3 regions of the Geobacillus sp. TFV-3 genome follow, and region 1 is predicted to be linked to each of the others. Evidence: predicted binding sites of a transcription regulator. Region 1 holds the regulator's gene; each other region holds the start of a gene.
What was found. Region 1 encodes CtsR, which represses protease genes until heat stress. Its sites were predicted from a motif close to ATGGTCAATAAAGGTCAAACA; they were not measured.

Region 1 (4,207 bases):
CTGCAAAAATCCCGGCTGCGTCAAAATCATCAGCTCATTTAAAATGTTGCGCGAGATGTTTTTGATATATCCTAAATCAATCCCTAAACGAACATCAGACAGACATTGCGCCGCTTCTTTCGATTCAATGACGCGGCAGTTGGCCAATATACCGTATGAACGGAACACCTTGTCTTCTAATTGTATGCCTAAAGTTTTCACTAATGCCTGACGAGCTGCTCTTTCTTGGGCAATCAGTTGCTGGACGATCGTATGCAAATCAGCGACAATGTCTTCCTCTGATTTCCCAAGCGTGATCTGGTTGGAAATTTGGAAGATATTGCCCAACGCTTCGCTCCCTTCACCGTATGTTCCGCGGACAACGAGCCCCAACTGATTGATGGCAGGAATGATGCGGTTGATTTGCTGAGTCATGACAAGCGCTGGGAGATGCATCATCACCGAAGCACGCAATCCCGTCCCGACATTGGTCGGACAGCTCGTTAAATAGCCTAGTCGCTCGTCAAAGGCATAGTTGACATGCCCTTCAATCCAATCGTCCAATTCGCTCGCCGCCTCGAGCGCCTCAGCAAGCTGCAACCCCGGGAATAGGCATTGGATGCGAATATGATCCTCCTCGTTGATCATGATGCTGATTTCTTCATTTTCCGAAAGCAGACAAGCGCCAAACGGCGAATCCTCAGCTAGATGCGGACTAATTAAGTGTTTTTCTACCAATACCCGTTTTTCAATCGGCTGAAGCTCCGACATTTTCAACAACTCGAAGCGGCCTGCCCCTCCGTAAGAACGATGGGCGAACGTCCGTTCAAACAACGCGACGATTTGCATCGCTTCTTCACTGCTAAACAGCGTTGGAAAACGAAAGTCAACGATATTGCGCGCCAGTCGGATGCGGCTGCTTAAGACGATGTCCGAATCCGGCCCCTCTTGGCTCATCCACGCGCTGACCGCCGTATTGAAAAACTTCTCGAACGACATACCGCTTACATATCCTCCTCTCCGCGTCGACGCAGTTCATCCTCCAACGAGCGGATTTGGTCGCGCACCTCGGCCGCCCGCTCGAATTCCTCACGAGCGACGAGCTCCTGAAGCTTTTGTTTCAACACAGCAAGTTGCTTGCGCAAATGGAGAACGCCGCCTTTTCGCTTCGGAATTTTTCCTGAATGAGCCGTATTGCCGCTATGGAGCCGTTTCAAAATCGGCGGCAAGTAGCGGGCAAACGTCCGGTAGCAGTTAGCGCAGCCGAACCGTCCGATTTGTGTGAATTGATGGTATGTCATTTGGCACGTCTCACATTGAAGTACATCCGGGTTCGGAAACGCGTTCGCCGTCATCTCTTTCATCGGCGCCTGAAAGTTGAGAAGCCCCGCCAACAAGTTGTTGAGTGAAAAATCATCATTGCCGTAGAACGTAAACATATGGCCATGCTCTCTGGCGCATTGCTCGCAAAGATGGAACTCCGTTTTCTCTCCGTTTACAATTTTCGTAAAGTGCATCGTGGCCGGCCGCTGCTTGCATTCTTGGCAAATCAATGCCTCCCCCTCCCCCTATTTGTATTTCAGCGACGTCAGCATCGCTTTTAACATGCGGGCCCGCAGTTCGTCCCGCTCGGGCAAATCGATATATAAAACAGAACGATCCATAGCGCTTAACATAATTTTCGCTTCCCGCTCCGAAATTACCTTTTCTTCAACGAGACGTTTTACCACATCTTCCGCATTCGATTGGCTGATGCGGTGGCCGACCAGCTCGAGCAGCTGGTCAATAAGCTGTGCTTCACTCTTTGTTTTCACTTTCATAATGCGGATATACCCGCCGCCACCGCGCTTGCTTTCGACGATGTACCCTCTTTCAAGGGTAAACCTCGTATTGATGACATAGTTGACCTGCGACGGAACACATTGGAATTTATTAGCGATTTCGCTTCGTTTAATTTCAACAATATCTTGGTCGCTCATATTGAGCACTTGCTTTAAATATTGCTCAATAATGTCGGAAATGTTCGGCACTCTACCTACCACCTTCCTTACAACCAAGCTACCTGGCGATGGGCCGTCCGCTGACAAGGACACCCCATTGCCTCTTTGTTGACTTTGACTATATTTGACCTTACTCTTACTATACAATGTATTACGGAAAATTTCAAGAGTGACCGAAGAAGGAAGACTAGCTATAGAATATCCGTTTTTTTGGGACAATAAAACGTCAAGCAGCCGAATAAATGAAAAAGCACGCCTTTTCTCCCCAAGAAAGAAAAGACGTGCTTTCCATTTTGCCTAGCAGCGACCTACTCTTGCAGGGGCGCTGGCCCCAACTACCATCGGCGCTGGAGGGCTTAACTTCCGTGTTCGGGATGGGAACGGGTGTTTCCCCTCCGCCATAGCCACTAGGCAATGATCATCAACTTATGGACAATCCTTATTATATCCATCCTGTTGGATTTGTCAACAGGATGTTCATTCCTTCAAAACTAGATAACCGTCGGAAGAAGCCGCAAGCCTGCGCTTTTCGTTGTCCAGCTCCGGCTCGCCGCCGCTTTTCTTGTTGTCCAGTTCCAGCGCCTAGCTCTCTTCTGCCAAATAACCTTCCCCCTCGGGGTGCAAGCACCCCTGCGGGTGAAGAACATTTGGCATCGAGAGCTGACCGCGGCGCTTCCACTTTTCTCGTTAGGTCAAGCCCTCGATCGATTAGTATCCGTCAGCTCCACGTGTCGCCACGCTTCCACCTCGGACCTATCGACCTCGTCATCTTCGAGGGATCTTACCCGCTTCACGCGGTGGGAAATCTCATCTTGAGGGGGGCTTCACGCTTAGATGCTTTCAGCGCTTATCCCGTCCGCACATAGCTACCCAGCGGTGCCCCTGGCGGGACAACTGGTACACCAGCGGTGCGTCCATCCCGGTCCTCTCGTACTAAGGACAGCTCCTCTCAAATTTCCTCCGCCCGCGACGGATAGGGACCGAACTGTCTCACGACGTTCTGAACCCAGCTCGCGTACCGCTTTAATGGGCGAACAGCCCAACCCTTGGGACCGACTACAGCCCCAGGATGCGATGAGCCGACATCGAGGTGCCAAACCTCCCCGTCGATGTGGACTCTTGGGGGAGATCAGCCTGTTATCCCCGGGGTAGCTTTTATCCGTTGAGCGATGGCCCTTCCATGCGGAACCACCGGATCACTAAGCCCGACTTTCGTCCCTGCTCGACCTGTCCGTCTCGCAGTCAAGCTCCCTTGTGCCTTTGCACTCTCCGAATGATTTCCAACCATTCTGAGGGAACCTTTGGGCGCCTCCGTTACCTTTTGGGAGGCGACCGCCCCAGTCAAACTGCCCGCCTGACACTGTCTCCCACCCCGCTAAGGGGTGCGGGTTAGAATTTCAATACCGCCAGGGTGGTATCCCACCGCCGCCTTCACCGAAGCTGGCGCTCCGGCTTCCCAGGCTCCCACCTATCCTGTACAAGCGATACCAAAATTCCATATCAGGCTGCAGTAAAGCTCCACGGGGTCTTTCCGTCCTGTCGCGGGTAACCTGCATCTTCACAGGTAGTATAATTTCACCGGGTCTCTCGTTGAGACAGCGCCCAAGTCGTTACACCTTTCGTGCGGGTCGGAACTTACCCGACAAGGAATTTCGCTACCTTAGGACCGTTATAGTTACGGCCGCCGTTTACTGGGGCTTCGGTTCGCACCTTCGCTTCCGCTAAGCGCTCCCCTTAACCTTCCAGCACCGGGCAGGTGTCAGCCCCTATACGTCGCCTTTCGGCTTCGCAGAGACCTGTGTTTTTGATAAACAGTCGCTTGGGCCTTTTCACTGCGGCTCTTCCAGGCTCTTCACCCGAAAGAGCACCCCTTCTCCCGAAGTTACGGGGTCATTTTGCCGAGTTCCTTAACGAGAGTTCTCCCGCGCGCCTTAGGATTCTCTCCTCGCCTACCTGTGTCGGTTTGCGGTACGGGCACCTCTTCCCTCGCTAGAGGCTTTTCTTGGCAGTGTGGAATCAGGGACTTCCGGAATGCTCCGTCGCCGTCACCGCTTGGCCTTAGCGACCCGCGGATTTGCCTGCGGATCAGCCTCACGGCTTGGACAGGCTCTTCCAGCCGCCTGCTCGCCCTATCCTCCTGCGTCCCCCCATCGCTCAAACGGGAAGAAGGTGGTACAGGAATCTCCACCTGTTGTCCATCACCTACGCCTTTCGGCCTCGGCTTAGGT
Region 2 (4,207 bases), 2.4 Mb from region 1:
GGCCGCGGCTTTTCCATCGTCGCCCAAGAAGTGCGGAAGCTCGCTGAAGATACAAACGTGTTCGCCGCTGAAATTTTCGCCTCGCTCGATGCCATGACGAACGCGCTCAAAGCAGCCGTGCATGCGATGCAAGGAAGCGGCCGCCACGTCGAAAAAACGAAAGACTCTCTTTGGAAAACAGGGGAAACGTTCACATCGTTTCAAGGCATGTTCGCCCAACTGAACGACTTGCTTCAGCAAAACGAATCATACGTCAACGCCATCACCGCCGACGGCGAGCAGCTCGGCGGACTGATGGAAGACGTACGCACCGTCGCCGCTGATTTTTCAAACATGGTGCAAGAAACAGCGGCTGGGCTTGAGCAACAAGCGCTCGCCCTTCACCAATTAGCACGGGAAGCCGACACATTGGCTGCGGCAGCGCGCGACTTAGAAAAAATGATCGCCCGCTTCCACTCATAACGAAACAAAGCCCTTTCGTCCCCCCTTCACCAAAGAAACGTCAGGGAACGAAAGGGCCGATTTATCGGTGCGGCAGCCGTCGGCGCCAAAGCAGCCACAATAATAGAAGACTCATGTAGCCAAACAGTGGATAGAGAAATGATAACAACTCCCCATAACGAAACGGGCTGACCGCCGCAAACAACAACACGAGCAGCACGCCCAACCATTTTCCGCCGATCGACACCCAAACGCGCACTTGACGGGCAAGCCCAAACAGGCCGCCGATGACCGAGGTAAAAATTTCTCCGTAAATGACTACAACATACAACCAATACAGCATGGCAAAAAACGTACGAACCACTTCGGCCATCGGAATGTCGTAATCATCCTTTTGTGGAAATGATAGCAACACGATATGGTTTAGAAGCAGCAACCCTGTCAATATCACTCCACCCAACATCGCCCCGCGCTTCACCGCTTGCTCACTGGTCGCCTCGCGGGCAACAGGCACAAGCACCGCTTGAGCCATCGCCAAGTTAAACGCGGCATAGGAAAACGGGGACAACACCGCCTTAAGCGAATAATCCGATGCCACCATATCCGGTCGGCATAAGTCGCCAACCATCGCCATTTTGATCAATACGGTGGCGCTAAATATCATCATCATCGGCACGACTAACACGTTGACGCCAAACAGCCCTTTGCGGTCAAACAACATGACAAAAAGCGCCAAACTGAGCGTCAGCGCAATCCCCGCCTGCCGCGGCCATCCAATCTGCTCTTCAAACACCGCGCCCGCCCCGGCAATCATCACCGCCGTCACCCCCGCGATCATCACCGTCATCACGAGCGTCACAAACGGACTCAACATTCTTCCGAACAAATAGCGATTCAATTCATCATATGACGCAGCTCCAAGGCGGCGCGCCATCACCATCAGGCGCGCGCCGCCCCATGTGAACAAAACGCCGCTGACCAATACGCCGACCGTTCCAGCCGTTCCGTAGCGGGTAAAAAATTCAATAATTTCCCTGCCAGTCGCAAATCCCGCCCCAATCACCGTGCCGACGTAAACAGCGGCGATTTGCCATGCTTCCGACCATTCCGCTTTCTTCTTCACTGACTGCCCTCTCCTTCTCCTTGTCCGCTGCTTCACTTTCATATATATGTCCGCAGCGGACAGGAAAGACGAATAGGCAAAAAAAAGGATGCCTTCCTCAGCATCCTTCGTTACTGAACCGTCACCTGTTTGACTTGATGTTCGTGCAATTGATCTGTTTCCACATGCACTTTCACCGAATACGTTCCTTTGTTGGCAAACGTGGCCACAGCCTCGTATTCGCCGTTTCCTTTTTCATCCGCATCCACAAATTCATGCTTGTTGTCCGCCTGCCAAATCTCAAAGCGAACGGCGGCGTTCGTAAACGGCTTCCCATCTTTGGTGAGATGAACGGTCAATGCCGCCGGTTTTCCGGCTTCGAACGAACGGGACGACAGCGAAATGGCGATGGCGCCATGATGGCGTTCTTCAGCACGGCCTTGGGAATGTTCGCGCGCACCGTCAGCCGTCGCCGCCTGTTCCGGGTTGCCGGCGATAATATCTTTTTTCGGCATGTTATGCATGTCGCGCGCCGTCACATGGGCGACGACCGAATAGGTTCCCGCTTGGGTAAACGTTTTTTCCACCGAGTAACGGCCATCGCCGTCATGCTTTGCTTCAAGCATTTCCCGCTCGTCGCTCCCATGCTTCCATACTTCAAACTTCACTTCGCTCGCATCCTCGACTTTTTCGCCGCCATACGTCACGACACAGGCGAGCTTGGTCGGTTTGTTCAAATCGATATGATCCGGCACATCGATTTTCACTTCAAGCACAGCCGGCGTCTCCGCTTGCTTGTTGTTGTTTGTGCATGCGGCTATGATCATTCCAAAAAGCACAAGGGCAAATGCGAAACCAACATATCTTCTCATCTTCACCTTTCTCCTTTTTCCTTCAAAATTCATGATAAACGTCGTTCAGTCGCCCATTGTCCGAGACGAGCCTTTTCCGCCTCTTTTTCTGTTTTTCACTTTATCATAGTTTTTTTGCACCTACATTAGTATTCACCATTTTTTCAAAAACATTTCATCGTTATCACAATTTTTTTGTACAAAACACTTGAAAGTCAAAAAAGGTCAAAGTATAATAAAGTCAGAAAGTCAAAGAAAGTCAAAGTCAAAAAAAAAGGGGGGGGGTATGCCTCATGCGTTGCCAAGCATGCCAACAACGTGAAGCAACGGTGTTTGTCAACTTGCAATGGAACGGTGAAAAACAACAACTTCACCTGTGCCATGAATGCTATGAAAAACAAAAACAACAATTGTCGATTCCGATGATGAACTTCGGCTTTTCGCCGTTTTCGTTTGATGACTTCTTTACTAGCCCGTTCACAGCCGCCAACGCGGGGATGAGCTCGCCGGAAACGATGGCGAAACGCCCGCAAAGCCATAGCGGCGGATTTTTGGATCAGTTTGGCCGCAACTTGACGCAAATGGCCAAAGCGGGCTTGATCGATCCGGTCATCGGCCGTGACAAAGAAATTGAGCGCGTTATCGAAATTTTAAACCGCCGCAACAAAAACAACCCGGTCTTAATCGGGGAACCGGGCGTCGGAAAAACGGCGATCGTCGAAGGGCTCGCGCTGAAAATCGCCGAAGGGAACGTGCCGGAAAAACTGTTAAACAAAGAAGTGTACTTGCTTGATGTCGCTTCGCTTGTCGCCAACACCGGCATCCGCGGCCAGTTTGAAGAGCGGATGAAACGGCTCATCGCGGAACTGCAAGAGCGGAAAAACGTCATCTTGTTCATTGACGAAATCCATCTGCTCGTCGGCGCTGGCGCCGCTGAAGGCTCGATGGACGCCGGGAACATTTTGAAACCGGCGCTTGCCCGCGGGGAGCTGCAAGTCGTCGGGGCGACAACATTGAAAGAGTACCGGCAAATTGAAAAAGACGCGGCTCTTGAGCGCCGCTTCCAACCGGTCATCGTCCACGAGCCGACCGTGGAAGAAGCGATCGCCATCTTGAAAGGCATCCAGCCGAAATACGAACAATTCCATCATGTCCGCTACACGGATGAAGCGATCGAAGCGTGCGTGAAACTCGCGCACCGCTACATCCAAGACCGCTTCCTCCCGGACAAAGCGATCGACTTGCTTGACGAGGCCGGCTCGAAAGCGAACTTGCGCCTCGGCCCAACTGACGAAAAACAATTGCAAGAGCGGCTGATGCAAATCGCGAAAGAAAAAGAGCAAGCAGCGAAAGAGGAAAACTACGAGCTGGCGGCGAAACTGCGCGATGAAGAGCTGAAGCTTGAGAAACAACTCGAGCAAGGCGTCACCCAAGAACGCCCTGTCGTCGACGTCGCCGACATCGAGCAAATCATTGCTGAAAAAACTGGCATCCCGGTCGGCAAACTGCAAGCGGATGAAAAAGAAAAAATGAAACATCTCGAAGAAAACTTGGCGAAAAAAGTGATCGGCCAAGCGGAAGCGGTGAAAAAAGTCGCCAAGGCGATCCGCCGCAGCCGCGCCGGCTTGAAAGCGAAACACCGCCCGATCGGTTCGTTCCTGTTCGTCGGCCCGACCGGCGTCGGGAAAACGGAGCTCGCCAAAACGCTCGCTGAGGAGCTGTTTGGCACAAAAGACGCCATGATTCGCCTCGATATGAGCGAATACATGGAGAAACATTCGGTCTCGAAGCTGATCGGTTCACCGCCAGGCTA
Region 3 (4,207 bases), 2.5 Mb from region 1:
ATTCATGAAGGCGAAGCAGCTTTTCCCTCTCTCCCTCGACGAGGCGGGTGAGCGGAATGCCCGTCCAGCGCGACACGATTTCGGCAATCTCTTCTTCCGTCACTTCCTCGCGCAGCAATTTCCCTTCACTTTGCTCACTGATTTCTTCCTCGAGCTGTCTAAGTTGCTTTTCCAACTGCGGAATGCGGCCATGGCGAAGCTCCGCCGCCTTGTTTAAATCATACTCGTTTTCCGCCTCTTCCAGTTCGCGTTTTGCCCGCTCGAGCGCCTCGCGCAAACGACGGACGCGGTCAAGCGCTTCTTTTTCTTTTTGCCATTGCGCTTTCATGGCGTTCGCCTTTTCACGCAAATCGGCAAGTTCTTTTTGCAATGCCGCAAGCCGCTCGCGGCTCGCTTCATCCGTTTCTTTGCTTAAGGCCGCCTCTTCAATTTCAAGCTGCATGACACGGCGCATCACTTCGTCCAGCTCCGACGGCATCGATTCCATTTCCGTCCGAATCGTCGCGCACGCTTCATCGACCAAATCGATCGCTTTGTCAGGCAAAAAGCGGTCAGAGATGTAACGGTCGGACAAAACGGCGGCCGCGACGAGCGCGCGATCGTGGATTTTCACTCCATGGTGCACTTCATACCGCTCTTTCAATCCGCGCAAAATCGAAATCGTGTCCTCAACGCTCGGCTCTTGGACAAGCACTTGTTGGAAGCGGCGCTCGAGCGCCGGGTCTTTTTCGATGTATTGCCGGTACTCATCAAGCGTCGTCGCCCCGATGCAGCGCAGCTCGCCGCGGGCAAGCATCGGCTTGAGCATATTGCCGGCGTCAATCGCCCCTTCCGCTCTGCCAGCGCCGACGATCGTATGCAGCTCGTCAATAAACAAAATGATGCGGCCGTCGCTTTTTTTGATTTCGTTCAATACCGCTTTCAGCCGTTCTTCAAATTCACCGCGAAACTTCGCTCCGGCGACGAGCGCGCTCATATCAAGAGCGAAAATCGTTTTGTCTTTCAGCCCTTCCGGGACGTCTTTGCGCACGATGCGTTGAGCGAGCCCTTCGACAATAGCGGTCTTCCCGACGCCCGGCTCGCCGATCAACACCGGGTTGTTTTTCGTCTTCCGCGACAAAATGCGGATGACGCGGCGAATTTCACTGTCGCGGCCGATGACTGGGTCGATTTTTCCAGCTTTCGCTTCCGCGACAAGGTCGCGCCCGTATTTTGCCAACGCTTCATAGGTTGCTTCCGGATGCGGACTCGTCACGCGTTGATTCCCCCTTACGTTTCTCACTGCCGCTAATAGTGCTTCCTTCGTCAGTCCAAACGACGCCAGCTGCCGAGCGACCGGCTCGGCGCCATGAGGCAACGCGAGCAGCACATGTTCGACCGATATGTACTCGTCTTGCATTCGCTTCGCTTCGTTTTCCGCCTCCTCAAGCAACCGCGCCAAGGCGGGCGCAACATACAGCTGCCCGTCCACCCCATGCACTTCAGGCTTTTGGCGAAGCTGGCTGCGAAGCCAGTCAGCGGCCTTTTCCTTGTCGGCGCCGGAAAGCTCCACGAGCCGCGGCGCCAAGCCGCCTTCTTGTTCGAGCAACGCAATCAGGAGATGCTCGACATCAAGCTGTTGATGATGTCGTTCTTTGGCGAGCGATTGCGCCGCCATGAGCGCCTCTTGCAGTTTTTCCGTCAAACGGCTTGCATCCATGCCGTCCCCTCCATTTGACCTTCTTTGACCATAAATCATTATAGCGCATCGCGAAGTGCATGGCAAATGAAAAGCCACTCCATACTTGGAATGGCTTTTGTTGTGCTTCACGGTTTGCGCAAATACGTCCAATGCCGGTTATGGTTCGACGTTTCGGGGAACGTATCGCCAGCTTTCAGTTTCAGCTTTTTCGGATGTTTTACGTTGTCGCCCGTTTCGCCGATTTCAATGTACACACCGTTGTTCGGCGCTTTATCTCCTGGTTTGAAATGGCGTGGTTGGCCCATTTGTTTCATCCCCCTTGCTTCGATTGCATTTGTTAGCATTCCCGGTTCCGCCGCTGTTCATAAGAAGGGAAATGATGGGGGCCGCCGCACACGAAGACTCAAGCCTTTCATAATAAAAACGTTTTTTCCTCATGGAAATCCTTTTCCTTGCGAAGAGCGAAAAAGGAACTCCCGAAACGGGAATTCCTTTTTCCTATAGGATCGACACTAAAATCGCTTTTTGCGCATGAAGCCGGTTGCCGGCTTGTTCAAAGACGAAGGAGTTCGGGCCGTCCATGACGCCGGCCGTCACCTCTTCGCCGCGATGGGCCGGCAGGCAATGCAAAAAGAGGTAATCCGGCTTCGCTGCTTTGACGAGCTGTTCATTCACTTGGTACGGCTGGAATACTTGAAGCCGCTCGGCGCTTTCGCTTTCCTGGCCCATGCTCGTCCATACGTCTGTATAAATCGCATCGGCTCCCGCCGCTGCCTCAAGCGGGTCGTGCGTCACGACAATTGTTGCTCCGGTTTTCTCGCCGATCCGGCGCGCTGACTCGACGTATTCCGCCTTCGGCTCATAGCCCGGCGGACAGGCAATGGAAATATCCATTCCCACTTTGGCTGCGGCCGCAAGCAAGGCGTTGGCGACGTTGTTGCCGTCGCCGACATAGGCGAGTTTGACGCCTTGGAACGTTTTTTTCACTTCATAAATCGTCAGCAAATCCGCCAACGCTTGACACGGATGATCATCGTCCGTCAACCCGTTGATGACCGGAACGGACGCATATTCGGCCAGTTCTTCCACTTTTTGATGAGCAAACGTCCGGATCATAATGACATCGACGTATTGCGACAAGACGCGCGCCGTATCCGCCATCGTTTCGCCGCGGCCAAGCTGCAAATCGTTGCCGTTTAAATACATCGCCTGGCCGCCGAGCTGGATCATGCCGACTTCAAACGACACGCGCGTGCGCGTTGACGGCTTTTCAAAAATCATCGCCATCGTTTTGCCGGAAAGCGGCGCATACGGCACGCCGGCTTTTTGTTTCGCTTTTAAATCGGCTGCTAGCGCCAACAAGTCCATAATTTCGTCTGTTGAAAAATCGAGCAGCGTTAAAAAATCTTTCCCTTTTAATGACAACACTGCATTCATGCGATCACCGCCTGTTCTGCTTGTTTTTTCTTTTCCAACCAGCCGTGGATCGGCTGCACATCAAGATGATCAATATCGAGCGCCTGCAAGAAAAGCTTCACCGTCTCGCATTCCGTAAAGACGAGCAATTGTCGGGACAACGCAGCCATTCGTTTGTTTGCCTCGTCTTCCTCTTTGCCCAAGTTGATCACCGCGAGCGCTGCGTCGCGCTTCACCCACTCGGCAAACGGGAGATCAGACACGATTACAAGTTGTTTCGCTTCGATTTCCGCTGCCAGTGCCTCATCGATGCCGCCGATCACATACACTTCATTGGCGTTTGCTTTCTTTCGCAAGTAGGCATAAAACGCTTTGTACGCCGCTTCTTCCTTCGTCGCGGCGATGCTGATGCCTTCGCCGGTCGATTTCATCTCCGGCCCGACCATCGGGTCAATCCCCGGCAACTTATGGGTTGAAAAGACGGGATACTTTAACACGGCGTACGGCATGACCGCCAATCCGCGCGCTTTTTCGTCAACGATGTCGACGAGTGATTTCCCAAGCAATAACTTTGTCGCAATTTGCGCCAGCGGCACGCCGGTCGTTTTGCTGACGATCGGCACCGTCCGGCTCGCGCGCGGGTTCACTTCAAGGACGTATACATTGCCGTCCGCAATGACGTATTGAATGTTCATGATTCCTTTAAAGCCAAGTTTTTTCGCAATCCGGCCCGCATAGTCGATGATTTTCGCTTTTTCTTCGTCTGTGAGCGTCTGCGCCGGCAGCCATGCATAGCTGTCGCCGGAGTGGACGCCGGCTTTTTCGACATGTTCGATAATCGTCGGCAGGAAAATGTCCGTCCCATCCGTGGCGATGTCGGCCTCCGCCTCTTTCCCTTCCAAATACGCATCGATCAAAATCGGATATGCCAACTCGCCTTGCTCAATCAAAGCGGCGAGCTGCGCCTCGCTATGGACGATAAACATGCCGCGGCCGCCGATGACATACGACGGGCGAAGCAGCACCGGGCAGCCGATCTCGGCCGTTTTGGCGGCGAGCTCCTCGGCGTTGTTCGCCATCAAGCCCGGTACGTGCGGGATGTCAAGTTCC

Region 2: a site for CtsR is predicted at 2,606-2,626, ahead of BJQ97_RS12450 (ATP-dependent Clp protease ATP-binding subunit). Genes of this name have one in related genera too.
Region 3: a site for CtsR is predicted at 1,711-1,731, ahead of clpB (ATP-dependent chaperone ClpB). Genes of this name have one in related genera too.

Annotation. Positions count from the first base shown of each region.
Region 1 is NZ_MPSP01000001.1:90,499-94,705, reverse strand. It holds gene mcsB (protein-arginine kinase McsB) at 1-978, opposite strand, end outside; gene mcsA (protein-arginine kinase activator protein McsA) at 984-1,532, opposite strand; gene ctsR (transcriptional regulator CtsR) at 1,548-2,009, opposite strand; rRNA gene rrf (5S ribosomal RNA) at 2,275-2,391, opposite strand; rRNA gene BJQ97_RS00485 (23S ribosomal RNA) at 2,668-4,207, opposite strand, start outside.
Region 2 is NZ_MPSP01000001.1:2,469,666-2,473,872, forward strand. It holds gene BJQ97_RS12435 (methyl-accepting chemotaxis protein) at 1-462, shown strand, start outside; gene BJQ97_RS12440 (YkvI family membrane protein) at 524-1,564, opposite strand; gene BJQ97_RS12445 (FixH family protein) at 1,675-2,415, opposite strand; gene BJQ97_RS12450 (ATP-dependent Clp protease ATP-binding subunit) at 2,688-4,207, shown strand, end outside.
Region 3 is NZ_MPSP01000001.1:2,606,505-2,610,711, forward strand. It holds gene clpB (ATP-dependent chaperone ClpB) at 1-1,699, opposite strand, end outside; gene BJQ97_RS13145 (YjzC family protein) at 1,807-1,986, opposite strand; gene argF (ornithine carbamoyltransferase) at 2,180-3,118, opposite strand; gene BJQ97_RS13155 (carbamoyl-phosphate synthase (glutamine-hydrolyzing) large subunit) at 3,115-4,207, opposite strand, start outside.